4 regions of the Agrobacterium sp. 22-209-1 genome follow, and region 3 is predicted to be linked to each of the others. Evidence: riboswitches for the same ligand, from Rfam matches in the RefSeq annotation. Region 3 holds a riboswitch; each other region holds the start of a gene.
What was found. Region 3 has a riboswitch for cobalamin ahead of ACQZ48_RS06145 (CbtB domain-containing protein). Riboswitches for the same ligand answer to the same signal wherever they lie in the genome.
Positions count from the first base shown of each region.

Region 1: it holds a riboswitch for cobalamin, as region 3 does, so the genes downstream of both, ACQZ48_RS01805 (ABC transporter substrate-binding protein) here and ACQZ48_RS06145 (CbtB domain-containing protein) in region 3, are expected to answer to the same signal.
Region 2: it holds a riboswitch for cobalamin, as region 3 does, so the genes downstream of both, nrdH (glutaredoxin-like protein NrdH) here and ACQZ48_RS06145 (CbtB domain-containing protein) in region 3, are expected to answer to the same signal.
Region 4: it holds a riboswitch for cobalamin, as region 3 does, so the genes downstream of both, ACQZ48_RS20950 (acyl-CoA thioesterase) here and ACQZ48_RS06145 (CbtB domain-containing protein) in region 3, are expected to answer to the same signal.

Region 1 covers NZ_JBNWCH010000001.1:404,168-408,807, forward strand. Annotated here, with positions in the region: gene ACQZ48_RS01790 (pseudoazurin) at 1-75, opposite strand, end outside; gene ACQZ48_RS01795 (ABC transporter ATP-binding protein) at 72-872, opposite strand; gene ACQZ48_RS01800 (FecCD family ABC transporter permease) at 869-1,822, opposite strand; gene ACQZ48_RS01805 (ABC transporter substrate-binding protein) at 1,894-2,925, opposite strand; cobalamin riboswitch at 3,084-3,318, opposite strand; gene ACQZ48_RS01810 (GNAT family N-acetyltransferase) at 3,358-4,236, opposite strand; gene argE (acetylornithine deacetylase) at 4,440-4,640, shown strand, end outside.
Region 2 covers NZ_JBNWCH010000007.1:233,531-238,170, forward strand. Annotated here, with positions in the region: gene nrdE (class 1b ribonucleoside-diphosphate reductase subunit alpha) at 1-1,736, opposite strand, end outside; gene nrdI (class Ib ribonucleoside-diphosphate reductase assembly flavoprotein NrdI) at 1,724-2,122, opposite strand; gene nrdH (glutaredoxin-like protein NrdH) at 2,135-2,356, opposite strand; cobalamin riboswitch at 2,613-2,836, opposite strand; gene ACQZ48_RS17225 (nucleoside triphosphate hydrolase) at 2,970-3,599, opposite strand; gene ACQZ48_RS17230 (ATP-binding cassette domain-containing protein) at 3,596-4,378, opposite strand; gene ACQZ48_RS17235 (ABC transporter permease) at 4,378-4,640, opposite strand, start outside.
Region 3 covers NZ_JBNWCH010000002.1:380,896-385,535, reverse strand. Annotated here, with positions in the region: gene ACQZ48_RS06160 (type 1 glutamine amidotransferase family protein) at 1-548, shown strand, start outside; gene ACQZ48_RS06155 (hypothetical protein) at 723-1,037, opposite strand; gene ACQZ48_RS06150 (CbtA family protein) at 1,042-1,752, opposite strand; gene ACQZ48_RS06145 (CbtB domain-containing protein) at 1,764-1,946, opposite strand; cobalamin riboswitch at 2,108-2,335, opposite strand; gene ACQZ48_RS06140 (c-type cytochrome) at 2,474-3,394, opposite strand; gene ACQZ48_RS06135 (c-type cytochrome) at 3,486-3,920, opposite strand; gene ACQZ48_RS06130 (metallophosphoesterase) at 4,181-4,640, opposite strand, start outside.
Region 4 covers NZ_JBNWCH010000012.1:58,044-62,683, reverse strand. Annotated here, with positions in the region: gene ACQZ48_RS20960 (methionine synthase) at 1-419, opposite strand, end outside; gene ACQZ48_RS20955 (DUF1852 domain-containing protein) at 447-1,430, opposite strand; cobalamin riboswitch at 1,706-1,896, shown strand; gene ACQZ48_RS20950 (acyl-CoA thioesterase) at 1,996-2,832, shown strand; gene ACQZ48_RS20945 (LysR family transcriptional regulator) at 2,835-3,722, shown strand; gene ACQZ48_RS20940 (hypothetical protein) at 3,714-3,881, opposite strand; partial or broken gene ACQZ48_RS20935 (hypothetical protein) at 4,208-4,411, shown strand.

The DNA.
Region 1 (4,640 bases), on a different contig from region 3:
AACGGCGATTGCGGCAGCGGCACAAAACCGTCTGGCCTTTGCAGCAGAGCTTGCGAACGTAATGACTGTCATCATCGTGCCAATACTTTCCTTGCATGCTCGGCCCGCCCATGGGCCGGCAAAAAACGAATATGGGAAAAGCCCCCCTCATCCGTGGTGACCACGCACTCCACCCCGAAGACGGCGGCTATTGTCGCCGGTGTCAGCACCTCGCGCGGCGGACCGACCGCGATCATCTCGCCCCGGTGCATGATGGCGACGCGGTCACAGAACATGGCGGCGTGATTGAGGTCGTGCAGCGCCGCTACAACGGTCAGGCCTTGTCGGCGCACCAGATCGAGCAGGCCGATCTGGTGACCTATGTCGAGATGGTTGGTCGGCTCGTCCAGAAGCAGGACATGCGGCTCCTGCGTCAACGCGCGGGCGATATGCAGGCGCTGCCGTTCGCCGCCGGAAAGATGGTGCCAGCTGCGCTCCGCCTTATCAGCCATATCCACATTGGCGAGTGCTGCGTCAACGATGGCGTCATCCTGCTGCGACCAGGCGGAAAGCGGCCCGAGGTAGGGCGTGCGTCCAAGCTCCACGGCCTGTCGTGCGGTGATGCGTTCGGTGGTTTCAGCCTGCTGCTCAACGAAGGCGAGCCGGCGGGCAAGGTCTCGCCGTCCCAGCGAGGCAAGCGGTTCATCTCCGAGCGTAACGTGACCCCGGCGCGGCTTGCGAATGCCTGCCAGCATGGAGAGCAGCGTGCTTTTGCCGGAACCGTTCGGTCCGATGACACCGAGAAACTCACCGGAACCGACATCGAGTGAAACGCCGCGCAAGATGTCTATATTGCCGGCGTGGAAATGCAGGTCGTGGGCGGACAGTTTCATGAACGCCCCCTCTTCTGCCCGAGGATGAAGGCAAAGGCGGGCGCGCCGACGAGCGCGGTGATGACGCCGATGGGCAGCACCTGGCCCGGAATGACGATGCGAGAGAGAATATCCGCGACGATCATGAAAACCGCGCCGGTCAGCGCCGTCACCGGCAGCAAGATACCATGGCGAACGCCGACGAAGATGCGCGCAGCATGCGGAATGACGAGGCCCACGAAGCCGATGGAGCCGACCAGCGACACCATCGCAGCCGTCATGATCGCCGAAACCGAGATCAGCACGGTATAGACCCAGCGCACCGGAATACCGAGCGAGGCTGCGGCCTGACCGCCGAATGCGAAGGCATCGAGCGCCCGCGCGTACCAGAGACAAACGATAAGGCCCGCAAGGCTGACCGGTAGCGCCAGCCAGACATCCGGCCAGCGCACGCCGGAAAGATTGCCGAGCAGCCAGAACATGATACCGCGCGCCTGTTCAGCATTGGCGGATTTGGTGACGATGAAGGAGGTCATGGCGTTGAACAGTTGCGAACCGGCAACGCCCGCCAGAATGATGGCGCTGTTGCCATGCCCCGCCTGCACGGCCAGAAGGCTGACCAGCGAAAAAGCGACAAAAGCGCCGATGAGCGCGCCCGCCGGCATCGTCAGAAAGCCCGCGCCGAAGCCCAGAAGTGCCACGGCGACGGCACCGGTGGAGGCACCGGCAGAAATTCCGAGAATGTAGGGATCGGCAAGCGGATTGCGTAAAAGAGATTGCAGCACTGCTCCGGCGAGCGCCAGCGACGCCCCGCAGCAGGCGGCAACAACGGCGCGGCTGAGGCGGTAACTCCAGACGATGCCTTCATCCAGCGGTTCAAGCGGATAACCCGCGTGGAAAACGCGGTTGGCAATCGTCTTTGCTACAACATCCAAAGGGATGGCAGTCTCGCCGATGGCCGCCCCGGCCATCAGCGCGACGAGCAGCAGGGCGAGCGCGGCAAATGCCAGCCCCGCCCTACCAAGATGGGTGGTGAGACGGTTCACTTGGCGAGGCCAGCGGCCGAAATCGCCTCGGCCAGCGTTTCAATACCTTCGATGGTTCGAATGGTCGGGTTCATCGCCTGCGCATCCATCTCGAACACATGACCTTCCTTGACGGCGGGCATGATGCTGGCCACGGGATCGGTGGCGAGGAACTTCAGCTTGACGGCAATATCATCGGCGGGGAAACGGCGGCGGTCCATCTTGCCGGCGACGATGATGGACGGATTGGCCTTGGCGATGGTTTCCCAGCCGACGGTCGGCCATTCTTCATCGCTTTCGATGACGTTCTTTAACCCCAGCGCGGACATGATGTAGCCGGGAGCACCATTGCGACCTGCGACATAGGGATCGATATCCAGCTCGGCGCTCGAGAACCAGAAGACGGCGGAAAGCTTGCCATTGGCTGAGGCGATCTTGGCACGGGCGGCTTCTTCACGCTTCTTCAGGTCGGCAACGACCTCTTCACCGCGGTCCTGCACGTCGAAGATTTTGGCGAGGTCGCGGACTTCCTGATAGATCAACTCCATGGTGAAGCCGGTGTTGCGTACACCATCACCACCGCCGGAATTGTCCTTGCCGACGCAATCGGCAGGCGAGGTATAGACGGGAATACCGAGTTCGGCGAATTGCGCCGGCGTTCCGACAACACCCTCGGGACCGATCTGCCACTGGAACTGCGTCGTGACAAGGTCCGGCTTCTTGCCGACGACCGCCTCGAAGCTCGGATCATTATCGGCCAGTCGCTCGACCTTGGCATTGGCCTCCTCGTAGCCCTTCAGAACCGGACCGATCCACAGCGCCGTGCCGACGACCTTGTCCGCAACGCCAAGCAGGTAAAGAACCTCTGTCGTGCTCTGGCCAACGGAAACGGTGCGGGTGGGCGCCTGCTTGAAGGTGATCTCCTGACCGCAGCTGTTGATTGTCAGGGGATAGGTGGTTTCGGCGGCATTGGCGCCGACCACAGGCAAAACCGAAAGCACGGTTGCCAGAAAGCCGGCGTGAACCGGCAGGCGTCTAGAATGAAACATGTGTTCTCCAGTCGAAAGTAAAACTTATTCCAGAGCAGCAGGCGTCAGAACGCGCAGCAACAGCGGGACGTCTTGTACGGAGAACGGTAATAGGACGCAAACGAAATGTTATGAAATAACATTACAAAATCCTCCTCCGGGCTTCCCCGCCCGTAACGATGGTTCATATTTTGACGGCAGGTCTCCTGGCTCACGGATTTGCGTCTCTCATCTGCCTTCCCGTATTCCGAAAAATACAGTGGCATGACGCCTTGAAGCGTCACGGGGATGAACGACAATCCGCTTACAGTTGCGGGGGCAGCCACGGCATTGGGCGAAAAAGATCGCCCGCACCATGTTCCCTATTAATCCCTTCGCCTTTCGGCTGCAGGAACCGTCGCTTTCTCACATAAGGGGCAAGAAGCGGGGCGTCAATTGCGATAGTGCCGCACCTCAGCACAAAGACGGGCCTGCCAGGGCGAAAATCATTGCGGAACCGCAGCCTGCCGGTTGCGGCGCGCCTTTCGACATGGTGGTGAGCGTTTCGATCACCACCAGCCCGGATTGCGCCAGGAAGTCGGTCAGAAGACCGCTGTCACGAACGGCATCAAGACGGACAAGCTGACCGTCCAAATCGGAAAAATGCCGCCTGACCAGCGCGATGGCCGCCGTCTCGTCGCCCGCAACGACCGGGCCGACAATATGGCCCCGCCCCGCTGCGCGTCGCAATGCAAATGCCTCAAGACGATCCGCCTCAAACAGGCCATAACCTTCGTCTTCCCGCAGGAGACGCTGCAGGACGCGCCGGCGCGAGACACCGAAAGCCGTCTCATCCAGATCCGCAACAGCGGACAAATGGTCCTCCGAAAGTGGCTTGATCCTCTGTTTTCTTCCGAGCGCCGGCATCTCGGGAAGGCAACGCGCCTTGCCCCGAAGGAGATGTACTTTTTCCGTCTCTCCGGCAAAACCCAGCCCGGCAAACAACCGCCTCGACTCGTCCGTGGCGTTGAGCCTCAGGGATATGGCAGGGAATTTCGCCAGAAGCCGCCGCACCAGCCATGGTGCCACGCCCTGCCCCTGAAGGCGCGGCGAAACGATGACCATGCCGAGCGTCGCAAAACCCTCATCATAGCGAAACAGCATCGCAGTTGCGACAGCGCGGTCGATTTCGTCAAGCGCGGCAAGACCGACGCCACATTGACGCAGGAAACACCATTCATTCGCGTGATATCGCCACCCGACAGCCATGGAGAGGGCGTGCAGATGATCGGCCTCCACATCGGCGATATCCACGGTTCGCAACTCGAAACTATCGACCTTGAGCAGCTCCATGACAAACGGCTCTCATTTCCTCCGGCGCGGAACCTTGATCCCGGCAACCCAGCCCACGACATCCGAAGATAGCCAGCCTTGCCGGCAGGAATTTTCCGAAAGCGCTGGAAGGACACAACAATCTACTGAAATCACCCCTATTTCAGCAGATAAACGCCGCAGGCCGCTCTAAGCTTTTCAACGTTGAAGCGACGGAGACAGCCATGAACGCAATCGACATTCTGGAGCGTCTTGTCGGCTTCCCATCGGTCGTCGGAACCGCCAATGGCGATATCGCCGGATGGATCGCCGATTATCTGGAAAGCCACGGCGCGAAAGTATCGCTGCTTGCCGGCCCGGAGGGCGACCGCGCCAATCTCTTCGCGAGCTTCGGCCCGACGGATGTCGCCGGATACATCCTATCC
Region 2 (4,640 bases), on a different contig from region 3:
TCGTCCTGTGTCGGAATGGCAATGCCGGCCTTTTCGAAGAGCTCACGGACCTTTTCCGTCGCGGGCAGCCATTCCCTGTCGGTATATTTGTCGAAATAGTCGCCCGAGGCATATTTGGAGTTCTCAAAGCCCTTGAAGCTCTGGCCCCTTTCCACGGCAAGGCGGTTACTGGCGCGGATGGCGTGATAGGTCACGGTGTAAAAATAGATATTGGTGAAATCGACGCCTTCTTCGGAACCATAGAAAATGCGCTCGCGCGCCAGATAACCGTGCAGGTTCATCTGGCCGAGGCCGATAGCGTGGCTCGCATCATTGCCCTTTTCCACCGAGGGAACGGAGGAAATGTGGCTCATATCCGATACCGCCGTCAGCGCCCGGATGGAGGTCTCGATGGTCTTGCCGAAATCGGCCGAATCCATTGCCGCAGCAATGTTGAGCGAGCCGAGATTGCAGGAAATATCCTTGCCCATTTGGCTATAGGAGAGATCGGCGTTGAACTCGCTCGCTTCGCTGACCTGCAGGATTTCCGAGCAGAGATTGCTCATGCTGATACGGCCGGCAATCGGATTGGCGCGGTTCACCGTATCTTCGAACATGATGTAGGGGTAACCGCTCTCGAACTGGATTTCGGCGATCACCTGGAAGAATTCGCGCGCCTTGATCTTCCTCTTACGGATGCGGCTGTCGGCTACCATTTCATGGTATTTTTCGGTGACCGAGATTTCGGTGAAAGGCACGCCATAGATCCGCTCCACATCATAGGGCGAAAACAGATACATATCCTCATTATTGCGGGCGAGTTCGAAGGTGATATCGGGGATCACCACGCCGAGCGACAGCGTCTTGATGCGGATTTTCTCGTCGGCATTTTCACGCTTGGTATCGAGGAAGCGCATGATATCCGGGTGGTGGGCGTGCAGATAGACCGCGCCGGCACCCTGGCGCGCGCCAAGCTGGTTGGCATAGGAAAAGCTGTCTTCCAGCAGCTTCATCACGGGAATGACGCCGGATGACTGGTTTTCGATCTGCTTGATCGGCGCGCCGGCCTCGCGAATATTGGTCAAGGACAGGGCCACGCCGCCGCCGCGCTTGGAAAGCTGCAACGCCGAATTGATGGAGCGGCCGATGCTTTCCATATTGTCTTCCACACGCAGCAGAAAACACGAGACCAGCTCGCCGCGGCTCTTCTTGCCGGCGTTGAGGAATGTTGGGGTTGCCGGCTGGAAGCGGCCGGAAATGATCTCATCGACCAGATTGCGGGCAAGCTGCTCATCACCGCGCGCAAGGGCCAGCGCCACCATGCAGACGCGATCCTCGTAACGCTCGAGGTAACGTTTTCCGTCGAAAGTCTTCAGCGTGTAGGAGGTATAATATTTGAACGCCCCAAGAAATGTCGGAAAGCGGAATTTCCGGGCATAGGCTTCGTCATAGAGGTCGCGAACGAAATTGAAGGAGTACTGGTCCAGTACCTCCTGCTCGTAATATCCTTCCGCCACCAGATAATCGAGCTTTTCCCTGAGATTATGGAAAAACACAGTGTTCTGGTTGACGTGCTGGAGAAAATATTGCCGGGCAGCCAGGCGATCCTTGTCGAGCTGGATTTTCCCGTTCTCGTCATAAAGGTTCAACATCGCGTTCAGCGCGTGGTAGTCCAGAGCCGCATCAACCGGTTTCTGGCTTGCGGCTACGGGCTGTTTGGCATCCTTGCGCAGCGCGCTTGAGGTCAGCGTGTCCAAAATCGTTCCAATCCATGTTTGACGTTGGCGACATCTTCTTCCGTGCCGAGAAGCTCGAAACGATAGAGAAACGGCACAGCGCATTTACGCGAGACGATATCTCCGGCGGATGCGAAAGCTGCGCCAAAATTCGTGTTGCCCGCCGCTATGACGCCGCGAATGAGATTTCGGTTGGAGGGCTCGTTCAAAAACCGGATGACCGGTTTCGGCACGGCCCCTTTTGTACCCCCACCCCCATAGGTGGGGGTGACGAGCACATAGGGCTCGGACACGTGGGGAACATCTTCCTCAACGCCAAGCGGCAGGCGAAACAATCGCCGTCCCAGTTTCAGAAGGAAACGATGGGTGTTTTCAGAACGGCTGGAATAATAGACGATCAGGCCCATCGCCCTGCCGCCTCAGCTGATCGCGCCGATCATATCCGGCCGGAAACCCGCCCAATGGCGTTCGCCGGCAACGACCACCGGAACCTGCATGTAACCGAGGCCACGAACATGATCGAGCGCGTCAGCATCTTCGGAAATATCGATGATCTCATAGGGAACGCCGATGCGGTCGAGGGCGCGGTAAGTGGCAGTGCATTGGACGCAGGCCGGCTTGCTGTAAACGGTGACGGTCATAATTTCCTCTCTCGAAGCCGGTTTCGGACACGGCTCAACATTGCCGATTGCAATCACAATCGGGCGGCGATGGATCTTTCATTAGGGTGGGCATGCGCAGCTTTTAGCCGCGTAAAATCACTGTCTACGCCGACGAGCGCAGCAACTCAAACAAATGCACTGGCATGACTTCACCCCGAAGCTTGTTCTGGAGGGGGCAGAAAAGGGCGCACGCAAATCATTTGCGTCAGACACCTTCCTCCGGACACCCCGCCCGTGGACGTTTGCGCTCAAGGCAGGTCTCCTGACTTGCGGGTCACAACATCTATTCCAGCCTTCCCGGTGCGCTAAGCTCCAGTGACCCAAATCGGAACGATGCTCGCCGCTTACAGTTGCGGGGGCAGTTTCGGCCTTGCTTCGCCCTGATGGCGTCACGCACCGAATTCCCGTCTTAGCTCCCAATCCTTGCGAATCGGAAGAACCTCGAACACCACATATAGTATATGAGGAATTTTTTGCGTCAATGAATAGACACAGGAAAGCCCTACCCTGTGGATCAAAAAGATTCAACACGTGGTTAACAACGGCTTAACAGCACATGCGTGCCGCCGCTCAAAGAGAGAAAAGCGTTAATCTATTCCCAGATATCGATGCGAATATCGGCGGGACGGGCGTTTTCGATCACCCTTTTTCCGTTGGGAAGATCGTTTTCGAACAGTTTGGCGTGGATTTGAGTGGCATCGAGGCCATAACCCTGCCATCTGTTGCGCAGTCTCTCTTCAAGCACCGCGACGGATGGACCCACAAAAATAGTGAGATCGAAGCTGCCGGCCAGTGTCGTCCAGGGCGCCTCGTTGAGCAGCAGATAATTGCCTTCGGCAAGGATCAGGCGCGTGTCCGGCGCAATCGCTCGGGCAGAGGCAATGGCGATTTCGCGGGAGCGGTCGAAAACCGGGACAAGAACTTCCTGGCCCCCCTTACGAACGGCGGAGACGATATCAAGGAAACCGCGCACGTCGAATGTTTCGGGCGCGCCCTTTCGCGGCAGCAGCCCCCGTTCTTCAAGAATGCCATTGTCCATATGGAAGCCGTCCATGGGCAGGACGGCGGCCGTTTCGCCTCGTGCGAGCAAAGCATCACAAAGCGCATCTGCCAGCGTGGATTTGCCGGCCCCAGGGGGACCGGCAATGGCGACGATAAAACGGGATTTACCTTCTGCCCGCCGAAGAACATCCTCGGCGATCGTTTCAAGCTTCAGCGTCATGCGGCAAGCGTTTCCTTCGGCGCTTCCTTGGCACCGGTCATGAAGGCGACGGCATCCGACATCGAATAGTCCTTCGGATTGATGACGCACAGGCGCTTGCCTAGCCGGTGGATATGGATGCGATCCGCGACCTCGAAGACATGCGGCATGTTATGCGAGATCAGGACGATCGGCAGGCCGCGGGAGCGCACGTCGAGGATAAGCTCCAGAACACGTCGGCTTTCCTTGACACCAAGTGCCGCCGTCGGTTCGTCGAGGATGACGACCTTGGAGCCAAAGGCTGCCGCACGCGCCACCGCCACACCCTGACGCTGACCGCCGGAAAGGGTTTCCACCGCCTGATTGATGTTCTGGATCGTCATCAGGCCGAGTTCCGACAGTTTCTCGCGGGCGAATTTTTCCATGGCCGGGCGGTCCAGCGCCCGGAACAAACTGCCCTGAATGCCGGATTTACGGATTTCCCGCCCGAGAAACATATTGTCGGCTATGGAAAGCGCCGGCGAAAGCGCGAGGTTCTGATAGACCGTCTCGATGCCGGCCTTTCGCGCCTCGATTGGCGAGCGGAACTGGACGGGCTGGCCTTCCAGTCTGATCTCCCCTTCATCGGGTGTCACGGCACCGGAAATCGCCTTGATGAGAGAGGATTTGCCGGCGCCGTTGTCGCCGATCACGGCCAGGATTTCTCCGGGATAGAGATCGAAATCGGCATGGTCGAGGGCGGTCACACGACCATAGCGCTTGACGAGACTGCGTGCTGTGAGAATGGGTTCTTTTGCCATCAGCCTGCTACCTTTCTGATCCACTGGTCGATTGCTACAGCCATGATGATGAGGACGCCGATCAAGAGATAGGTCCATTGCGGATCTGTTCCGATAAGCCGGAGGCCGAGCGAAAAGACGCCGACGATCAACGCACCGAAAATCATACCCATAATCGAGCCGCGCCCGCCGAACAGCGAAAGGCCGCCGATAACCACCGCAGTGATGGATTCGATATTGGCGAATTGGCCAGCCGTCGGTGAAACCGAGCCGATGCGCCCGA
Region 3 (4,640 bases):
CGCTCGCGCAGGATTTTGCCGACTGGGAGCCGGCGCTGCTTACGGCGGCAGCGCGCAGCTATCTCGGTGTCGAGATCGTGCACGCCACGCCTGATGGCAGGCCCGTGACCTCGATGGGCGGGCTGAAGGTGACGCCGGACACATCCTATGACGCGCTCGATCCCGTTGACATCGATGCGCTCGTCATTCCCGGCGGTCTCAGCTGGGAAAAGAGAACGGCTGTCGATCTTGGCGGGCTGGTGCACCGGTTTCGCGACAGGGATCGGCTGGTGGCCGGCATCTGCGCGGCGGCAAGCGCGCTCGGCGGCACGGGCGTTCTGAACGACGTCAGCCATACCGGCAATTCGCTGGCATCCCACAAGGCCTATCCGGCCTATCGCGGTGAGGCGCATTATCGCGATCAGCCAAAAGCGGTCAGCGATGGTGGCATCGTCACGGCACCCGGCAGCGCGCCGGTCAGTTTCGCCGTGGAAATCCTGAAACACCTCGGCCTCTTTGGTCCGGAAGCCGAGGCGGAACTTCAGGTTTTTGCGGCAGAGCATCGGTGAGGCGCATCCGCCTCAATGCTTTACAGCCCTCCACTTCCCCGTCATTCCAGCCTTTAGCCGGAATCCAGCCAGCCTAAGTCTCTGGGCTGAAAAAGACTCTTCCCGCCTCGCAGACGCGCGTCGACGGGAACCCGGCTCAAGGCCGGGATGACGGAGGTGGGAATATGGAGCAAGTCAATATCGATCAAGCACCCGGCACACCCGCGCCGCTGAAGCATCGCCCTCACCTGCAATCGCACGGCGAATATCGCGGCTGTTCAGATGCAGGCTGCGACCTGCGGGCAAATTCGAGCGTTTTATCTTACTGAGCGCAGCAGCGATAAAAGCAGCCTGGTGTTCATGAAAGCAGGAGAGAGCCGCCTCGCGCCCCGGGGTTGCCCCGAGGAGCGCCTTGAAAGCAAGGCGATGCACGGCGCAGAAAGCGCCGTGGCCGGGAACGGCAAAACGCAGCGCATCGAGCTCCTCACTCCATTCCGCTGCGTCCTGCATGGTTTCAAGCCTCTTGGAAGCGCTTCAGGAAAAACGCACTCAACGTGCCGAGAAGTGCCCAGAAGACGAAGCTGGTGACGGTGGCGGCAACGATGAACTGACGTTCCAGCGGCAGTGGCGCCAGCGCATGTTCGCCTTCCGGCGGCAGGGGGGCGCCCACCACATGCGGCGCGACGATCAGCACCATCGCCAGCAGAACCGCCCATGGTTCGCGGCGGAAGGCGATCAACGCAATGCCGCCCGCGGTTGCGGCAACGGTCGCGAGCCACCAGATCTGGCGCGCCTCAAGTGCGGCGGCCGGGCTTCCCGGCAGTTCCGGCGGCAGGCCGATCATCGGGGCGAGCATGACGGCCGCAAAACCGGCAACGCCCCACAAAAGCCCCTCACGCCAGCCGGTATTGGTGCCGCGCAACGACATGAGGCCGGTCAGCACCAGCGCGTAACCGATGGCGGTCAGCACATTGGCGGCGACGGTATAGGCGGTGCGCTCGAAACCATCGGCCGGAGCCCAGGCCTCGTCATTATGTTCATGAGCGGGAACCGCAGCGCCGGGCCCCGGTGCATTATGGCTATGGGGCGCTTCGCCGGCGCTCTCATAGGTTTCCGCCTGAAGGATGAGCGGCGTGGTGCCAAAAGCCTGCATGGCGGAGACCGCGAAGCCGCCAAGGATACCGACGAGAATGGCGGTGAAGACGATATTGCGAAAAAATGACATGCCGTTTCCCCTCAATGGCAGGGGAAGGCATTGGCATGACGCGTGTCATGCGCGGCATTGTGAACGGCTTCCACGTGGGAAAAGCCGACAAAACCGACGACGAACAGGCCAAGCACGATCGCTGTCAGCGACTGCGCGACGCTGGTTGTTTTTACGGAAACGGCTGAATTGGCCGTATTCAGGTTGGTGGACATGGTGACCCCTCTCCCGGCGCGACCCCGCGCCTTTAGATGCGGCCGAACGGCAAAGCCGCAGGACCGCATGCGATATACTTCACCACGGGGATACGAGACTGATACAGGGAGGCATTGATGCCACCACCCTGAAATTCCGCTCTTCCGGACACCCCGCCGGCATGGATATTTCCGCGATGGCAGGTCTCCTGGCTTACGGGTCAAAACCTGAAACACCTTCCCGGCATCGCCTTCGCCCTTGATGGAGGCGAGATGGCTTGCCAGTGGCATTTCGTTTCAGGCTCTCCGCTCACAGTTGCGGGGGCAGCCACGAATGAGGATTTCTCCCTATCGTGTTCCCTTTTCACCTTCCGGAACGCCCGGAAGGAACCATCACGGACATGTTATCGGATGGGCGGGGCCGGGAGTCAATGGCGCTTACCCACCTCTCGTTCGTCATCCTCGGGCTTGACCCGAGGATCCATGGGCTGGCGTGGTGGTGGATCCTCGGGTCAAGCCCGAGGATGACGGAGGAGAGGTATCAGGCCCTACCGCGCCGGTATGGCTTTCAGATAGGCGGAAATCGCATCGCGGTCTTCGGCCGTCAGATGCGCCATATTCTGCTGCACCTTGACCATCGAGCCGCCGACGCTGTCGAATTCCGGGGTGAAGCCGGTTTCCAGATAGCTGGCTATATCCGCTTTGGCCCAGCTGCCGATGCTTTGCGAGCCGGGGGTAATGTCGGGAATGCGGCCCTCGCCTTCCGGATTGGGGCCGCCGGCCAGCCACTTGTCTTTCAGGAAACCGCCAAGCGCGTTGCGCGGCGTGTGGCATTCGCCGCAGTGGCCCGGCCCCTCCACCAGATACTGGCCGCGCAGCAATTCGGCATTGGCATCGGCAAGCTCGACGCGGGGCCGCGCCGAGGGGTCGAAATAAAGGAATTTCCAGCCGCCCAGCACCATGCGCAGATTGAAGGGGAACGGCAACTCGTGATCCGGCGCATCGTTCTGGCTGGCCGGCAGGACCTTCAGATAACCGAAGAGATCGTTGACGTCCTTCTGCGTCATGCGGGCATAGGAGGCGTAGGGAAAGGACGGATAGAGATGTTCGCCGTTCCTGCCCACCCCGCGCGTCATCGCATCGCCGAATTCCGCCAGCGTCCAGCCGCCGATGCCATGCTGTGGATCGGAGGAAATATTGGGGACATGGAAGGTGCCGAAGGGGCTTTTCAGCGCCTGCCCGCCCGAAAGCGTCAACAGCGCCTCGCCCTTCGCGTCGGGTGCCGCATGACAGCTTGCGCAGCCGCCCGCCCAGAACAGCGTTTCGCCATTGGCCAGATCCGGTTCGCCCAGGCTCACCCAATGGCTCGGCGCCTGCCGCTGCGGCGCGGTAACCCAGGCGAAAATGCCGTAGCCCGCAATGGCCGCGACGACGGCCCCGCCGACGAGTTTCGTCCAGATGGAGGACATGCCCCTCTCCCCATTGTCACCTGATCCGGTCAGATGTCTTTCGTGCCTTGAGAAAACGCCGCCGGGAAGCGGCGTTTTCAAAGTGCTGCGACTACTTCTTCAGACGATAAGTCTGGTGGCAGGTGCCGCAATCGGCGCCGAGCGTCTTCATGGCGGTGGCGACGCCGGCCTGATCGGTGGGGAGATTGGCGAGAACCGCGTCGGCATCCGTTCCGAGCTTCGCTGCCTTGGCCTTGAAGTCGTCGAAGTTTTCCCAGATGGCGGGAGCAGCCGCACTACCGGTCTCTGAGCCGACGGGGAACTGGTCGGGGAAAGCCTTGGCATTGGTGCTGATGGTCGTCACGGCAGCCTTGACGGCGGCAGCGTCAAAGGGCTTTTCGCCCTTGGAGATGGCGGCGAGCGCACCCATGGAGCCGCCGATCTGCTTCATCATGCCTTCGCGTTTTTCGACTTCGCCGGCAGCATAAACAGCTCCGGCGCAAAGACAGCCGAACAGCATGGCCGCCGTGATGGTTTTCAGTTTCATGCACACTCTCCTTGATTCCGGCATGGACACCGGCGCTTTATCGAACCGGGCGAGGATGCCCTTTCCGCATGGCGAAAAAAAGTCACATTGCGGTGAATTCCATCGCGAAAACAGAAGCCTAAGACGAGGTGACAATGCAGGTCACCCCCCGGCTCTAGGGCCTCACTATGACGGCAGGCTGAATGAGAATAATTGGCTGAAAGCAAGCGGCGCGGCGTATTCCCCCACGCAGTTGCCGTTTGGAGAAGCCAAGGCCCGGCTTAGAGGGCCAAAATGCGGTCTTCCTCACGCCCAAAACCGCGGATCGCTATGCGGTCGGCAAAGACGTCTGCAATGGCGAAGGTGTTCTGGTCAGGCGTATCGACCATGCCCTTGAAATTCACGAAGTGGGTATTGCCCAACAGGCCGTAATTGCCCTCGTGATTATGGCCGTTGAACCATGCGACGGCTGACGGGTGGGAGCCGAGAAGCTCAAGGATACGCGGCGCGTCCCACATGTTGTGGGCGTTTTCCGGATAGACAGGATAATGGCAGAGAACGATCACTTTTTCTCCCGCCGCATCCGCCTTTTGCAAAACCTCCCGCAGCCATTCGAACTGCTCGTCGCCAAGCGAGGCGTTCCAGTCCTGCGCATTGATGGCACCCGCATCGTTGAGGCGCTTCAGCCGGTCTGCGGCAAGCGCGCGTCGCGGATCGCCGGGCGACGGGGCGAACAGGCTG
Region 4 (4,640 bases), on a different contig from region 3:
GTATCGATCATCGTCATCGGCCCCGGCAGAGCCCATTTGATCGGCTGTTTGGTCTGCTGACGCAGGAACTTGGCGTCTTCGACAAAAACCGCCTGTTTGCGCGACACGGCGCCGACGACTGTCGGAACGCTCGCATCATAGCGATCCCGGATTCTGACGGTCTCGCGTTTTTCGAAATCGACACCATCGAGATGCTCGATGAATGTCGTGACGAAATGCTGGCGCGTTTGCTCGCCGTCGCTGACGATATCGATACCTGCCTGCCGCTGGTCGTCCAAGGACAAGCGCAAGGCGTCCTGCTTGCCCTCGATCAGTTCGTCATCCTGCAATTTCCAAGGCGACCAGAGTTTCTCAGGCTCTGCAAGCCATGAAGGTTTCGGCAAGCTGCCGGCGGTTGACGTGGGCAACAGTGTTTTCATGATGGGGGACCTTATGCTTTCAGTTCATCAAAGGGCGTGTTTGGTAGACCATTGCTCAAGAACAGTCCCATAGGGTTTGATGAAGTGCTCCTCAGCGAACCTTCCCTGCTCGACAGCCAGCCGGCTACGCTCTTCGCGATCGTAGACGATACGCGTCAATGAGTAGTCCTGATGCCCGAGACTCGGGCGATAACAGGCCCCTGCCGCGGAATTGGCGTTATAAATTTCGGGCCGGTAAATCTTCTGAAAAGTCTCCATGGTGCTGATTGTGCTGATGAGCTCGAGATTGGTGTAATCGTCGAGCAGATCACCGAGAAAATAGAATGCAAAAGGCGCGACGCTGTTCGGCGGCATGAAAAAGCGAACCTTCAATCCCATTTTCTGGAAGTATCGATCGGTCGACGACAATTCATCCTGCTGGTATTCGACACCCAATACAGGGTGCTGATTACCGGTCCGGCTGTATGTCCTGCTGCTGGAGGCACTCAGGCAGATGACCGGAAGTTTTTGAAAGTGTTCTTTGTAGGCATCTGAATTCAGGAAACACTTGAACAGGTTTCCATGCAGATCGCCAAAATTCTCCGGCGTGCCAAATGCCAGGCGATCCTTATTGTAAGCCGGCAGCACGACGCTGAAGTCATAATCCCGAACATACGAGGAGAAATTATTCCCGACGATGCCTTCGATGCGTTCGCCTGTCTTATGATCGACGATATTCGTTTTCAGGATTTCGATCAGGGGGAAAGCATCAGTATTGCCTTCAGCATCAATCCTCATCTCGACGGAAACGATCTCGAGCTGGACAGAATAACGATCGTTTTTCGGATTGTCCCAATGCGCCAAGGCGTTGAAGCGATTGTCGATCATCCTCAGCGCGTTGCGCAAATTCTCCCGGCGGCTCTCCCCTCTGGCCAGATTGGCGAAGTTAGTCGTGAGCCGCGTATTTTCCGAGGGTTGATAATCCTCGTCAAAAGGAATGCTCTTGAGAGAGAACGTAAATTCACCGCTCATGGCAATATTGTTCTCATGGACCGAGAAAAACCCTGAATCTGTTTCTTTTTCTTTCAGTGCTCTCATTTTTTCTCTCGTGTTTCTCAATCAACAATCTTTAGCTTGTCTATGGCCTGGAGCGCGCCCCTCTTATGCCTGAGCCGTTGATGGAGAAAAATTGATTTCATTTCATTGAAACATGAGCCGTCCTCATGGTTTTGGGTAAGCGACATGGCTTGCGGGGTGGTCTGGCCCGCCGACCGGAAACGAGGCCTTGACCCCACGAGCGGCATGGGACATTGGTTTACCGTCGTGGTTCTGTGGACGACAGTCCGGAGCTAAGAGGGAATTCGGTCAGATGCCGGAGCTGCCCCCGCAACTGTAAGCGGCTAGCGAACGTCCATTTTTGTCACTGGGTTTATCCCGGGAAGACGGGCGGGAGCGGTCATCCGCGAGCCAGGAGACCTGCCACGACAGATAACGTCCACGGGCGGGGTGTCCCGGAGTGCCGCTTTCGCGATCGGCATCTCTGCGCCGTCGTCTCTGCGTCATTGCCCAGCCCTGCCACAACCTGATGGTAGCGCCGATGATCAGCACCGACACGACAGACAAGCCCATGCAGCACCTGTCGACAACACAACTCGTCGATATCGTCTTCCCTGGTGACACAAACCATCACGGAACTCTTTTCGGAGGGACCGGCCTCGCCCTTATGGATCGAGTCGCTTTCATCGCGGCGACCCGCTTCGGGCGCGCACCATTTGTGACCGCGTCCTGCGAACGTATCGATTTCAAACAGCCCGCACGCATCGGGCACATCGTCGAATTCACGGCAAGACCCGTCAAGGCTGGCCGCCGTTCCCTGACTGTTGAGGTCGAGATGGTGGCAGAGACAATTGTCGGCCGTCAACGGCATACCTGTACGCGCGGCGTCTTCCATATGGTTGCCGTTCCAGAGGGCGAGAACGCCGCGCATTACGCCTTACCCAAACTGCTTCCCGAGGACGCGCCGGGCGAAAGCGATATGCTTGCCATGGTCGAAATCGTCTTTCCGGATCAGGCTAACAGCGTCGGCCGGATGTTCGGGGGCGAGGCAATCGCCTACATGACAAAAGCTGCGTTCGTGACGGCATCGCGCTACTCCGGCAAGCTAGTGGTGCTGGCATCATCCGAGCGTATCGACTTTGCAAGGCCAATCGAGATCGGCGAAATCGTCGAGGCGGAGGCACGTGTCGCGAGCGTTGGCCGCAGTTCCATGTCCGTCGAGACAAAACTCTGGTCGGAAAACCTTCTGACGGGCGAGCGGCATATCACGGCTACCGGACATTTCACCATGGTCGCGGTCGACGAAGATCACCGGCCGGTTCCTGTTCGAGACAGCGAACAGATAGAAGTCTTTCCCCTCGACAAAGGAGGCGCATAACGATGCTGGACAGGCAACATCTGTCGATCCTGCGCGAAGTCGATCGCATGGGCAGTCTGACGGCGGCGGCAGAACGGCTGAATGTGACCCAGTCCGCGCTGAGCCACACGATCCGCAAGCTCGAAGAACGCTATGGCGTCGCCATGTGGGAAAAGGACGGCCGCAATCTTCGTCTCACCGAGGCCGGCCGCTACATCGTCGCGCTGGCGCAGCGCGTCCTGCCACAGATCGAAAGGGCTGAGGATGTCTTGTCCGACTACCGCTACGGACAGCGAGGCTCGCTCAAGATCGGGATGGAATGCCATCCCTGTCACCAATGGCTGATGGGCGTGACAAAGCCCTATCTGGTAGACTGGCCGCATGTGGACCTGGAACTGACGACATCATTTGCTTTTGGCGGCGTGGCGGCGCTGACCGGATACGAGATCGATATCCTGATCACCCCGGACCCGATCGAAGCGCCTAGCGTCCATTATCTACCGGTGTTCGACTACGAACTGGTTCTTGCCGTACCGGCCGATCACTCTCTGGCGGCCAAGGACCATGCCGAACCTGCGGATCTGCTGGATGAAACGCTCTTCACCTATCCTGTGCCACCCGAGCGGCTGGATGTGTTCACGCATTTCCTTGCGCCTGCAAATTGCCGCCCGCGCCACCACCGGAATGTCGAGACCACGGAAATGATGCTACAGCTCGTCGCAGCCGGTCGCGGCGTCAGCGCCATCCCGAACTGGCTGGTGCGTCGGGAAGCCGCCGAGCTCGGAGTTCGTCCCGTCAGTATCGGCAAATCAGGGATACAGAAGAGTATTCACCTCGGTTTGAGAAGCGGCGAAGAGGCCGTTGACTTCATCGCCGGTTTTCTCGCGACGTCGCGCATGGCCTCAGCCTGACACGTCGTTGCCAGCATCGACATTGCTGTAATAGAGCTTGCCGATCTCGATCGGCTCACGGCCCTGGCTGCGGCGGTGGATATTGCTGTCGCGCAGGGAACAGACGCCGCGGCAATATGCCTGCTGGTAAAACTCGTCGCGTTTGCTGACATCAATCATCCCTCAATGATAGCGCCATCGCCTCAGGTGAGCTCAGCGACCAATGATGGCGTTCAAATGCCGCATTGTACAGAATCCGCATAGCATATAGTGTCTGAATTGTGTCACAAGAGGCACTATGGGGATCGATGATCAAGCGATTGGGCTTTGCCGAACAATGCGTCGTGCGCACCATGTGCGCGCTTGCCTTGTTGTTGGTAGGCTTTGCCAATGAGCCACCGACGCTGGCTAACAGCCAGATCCCTCTCAGCGAAATAGCACAATAAGTCCTTCCGGACGGAACTCTTCCGGTTCTCTGCCTCCCATCGGAGGATGGCAAGGCCAAGCACGATCACCACAAGATCGGATCCGGTTGCGAAGCGTGCCGTCTGACGGCTTCGGTGCTTCTGCCCGCTCCTGCCGATGCACTCGGGCTGCCAATCCTTCGTGAGGCTGAGCGTGTCACGCCGACCCGTGTTGAAGCGTTCTACCGTCAGCTCTTTCCGCCGAATACATCGCCTCGCGGACTTCCATCCGGCCTGACTGCATAAATCGCCGCTGGGATCAGCGACTATTTCAGTCTGTGCCGGTTTTCTCCGCCTGTGGCGGAATACGTTCCGGCACATTGCCGGAACCCTTTCCATGTCACACGGAACCACCGCGTCCGCATGCGCGGATTGCTGGCGCCGGCGGTGATCCGTCCGCGACGCAATCCGCGGGTTGCGTCGGACACTTTTATGCAGGCGCGTGACCACCAAGCGGTAAACCGGGCCCTTCGGG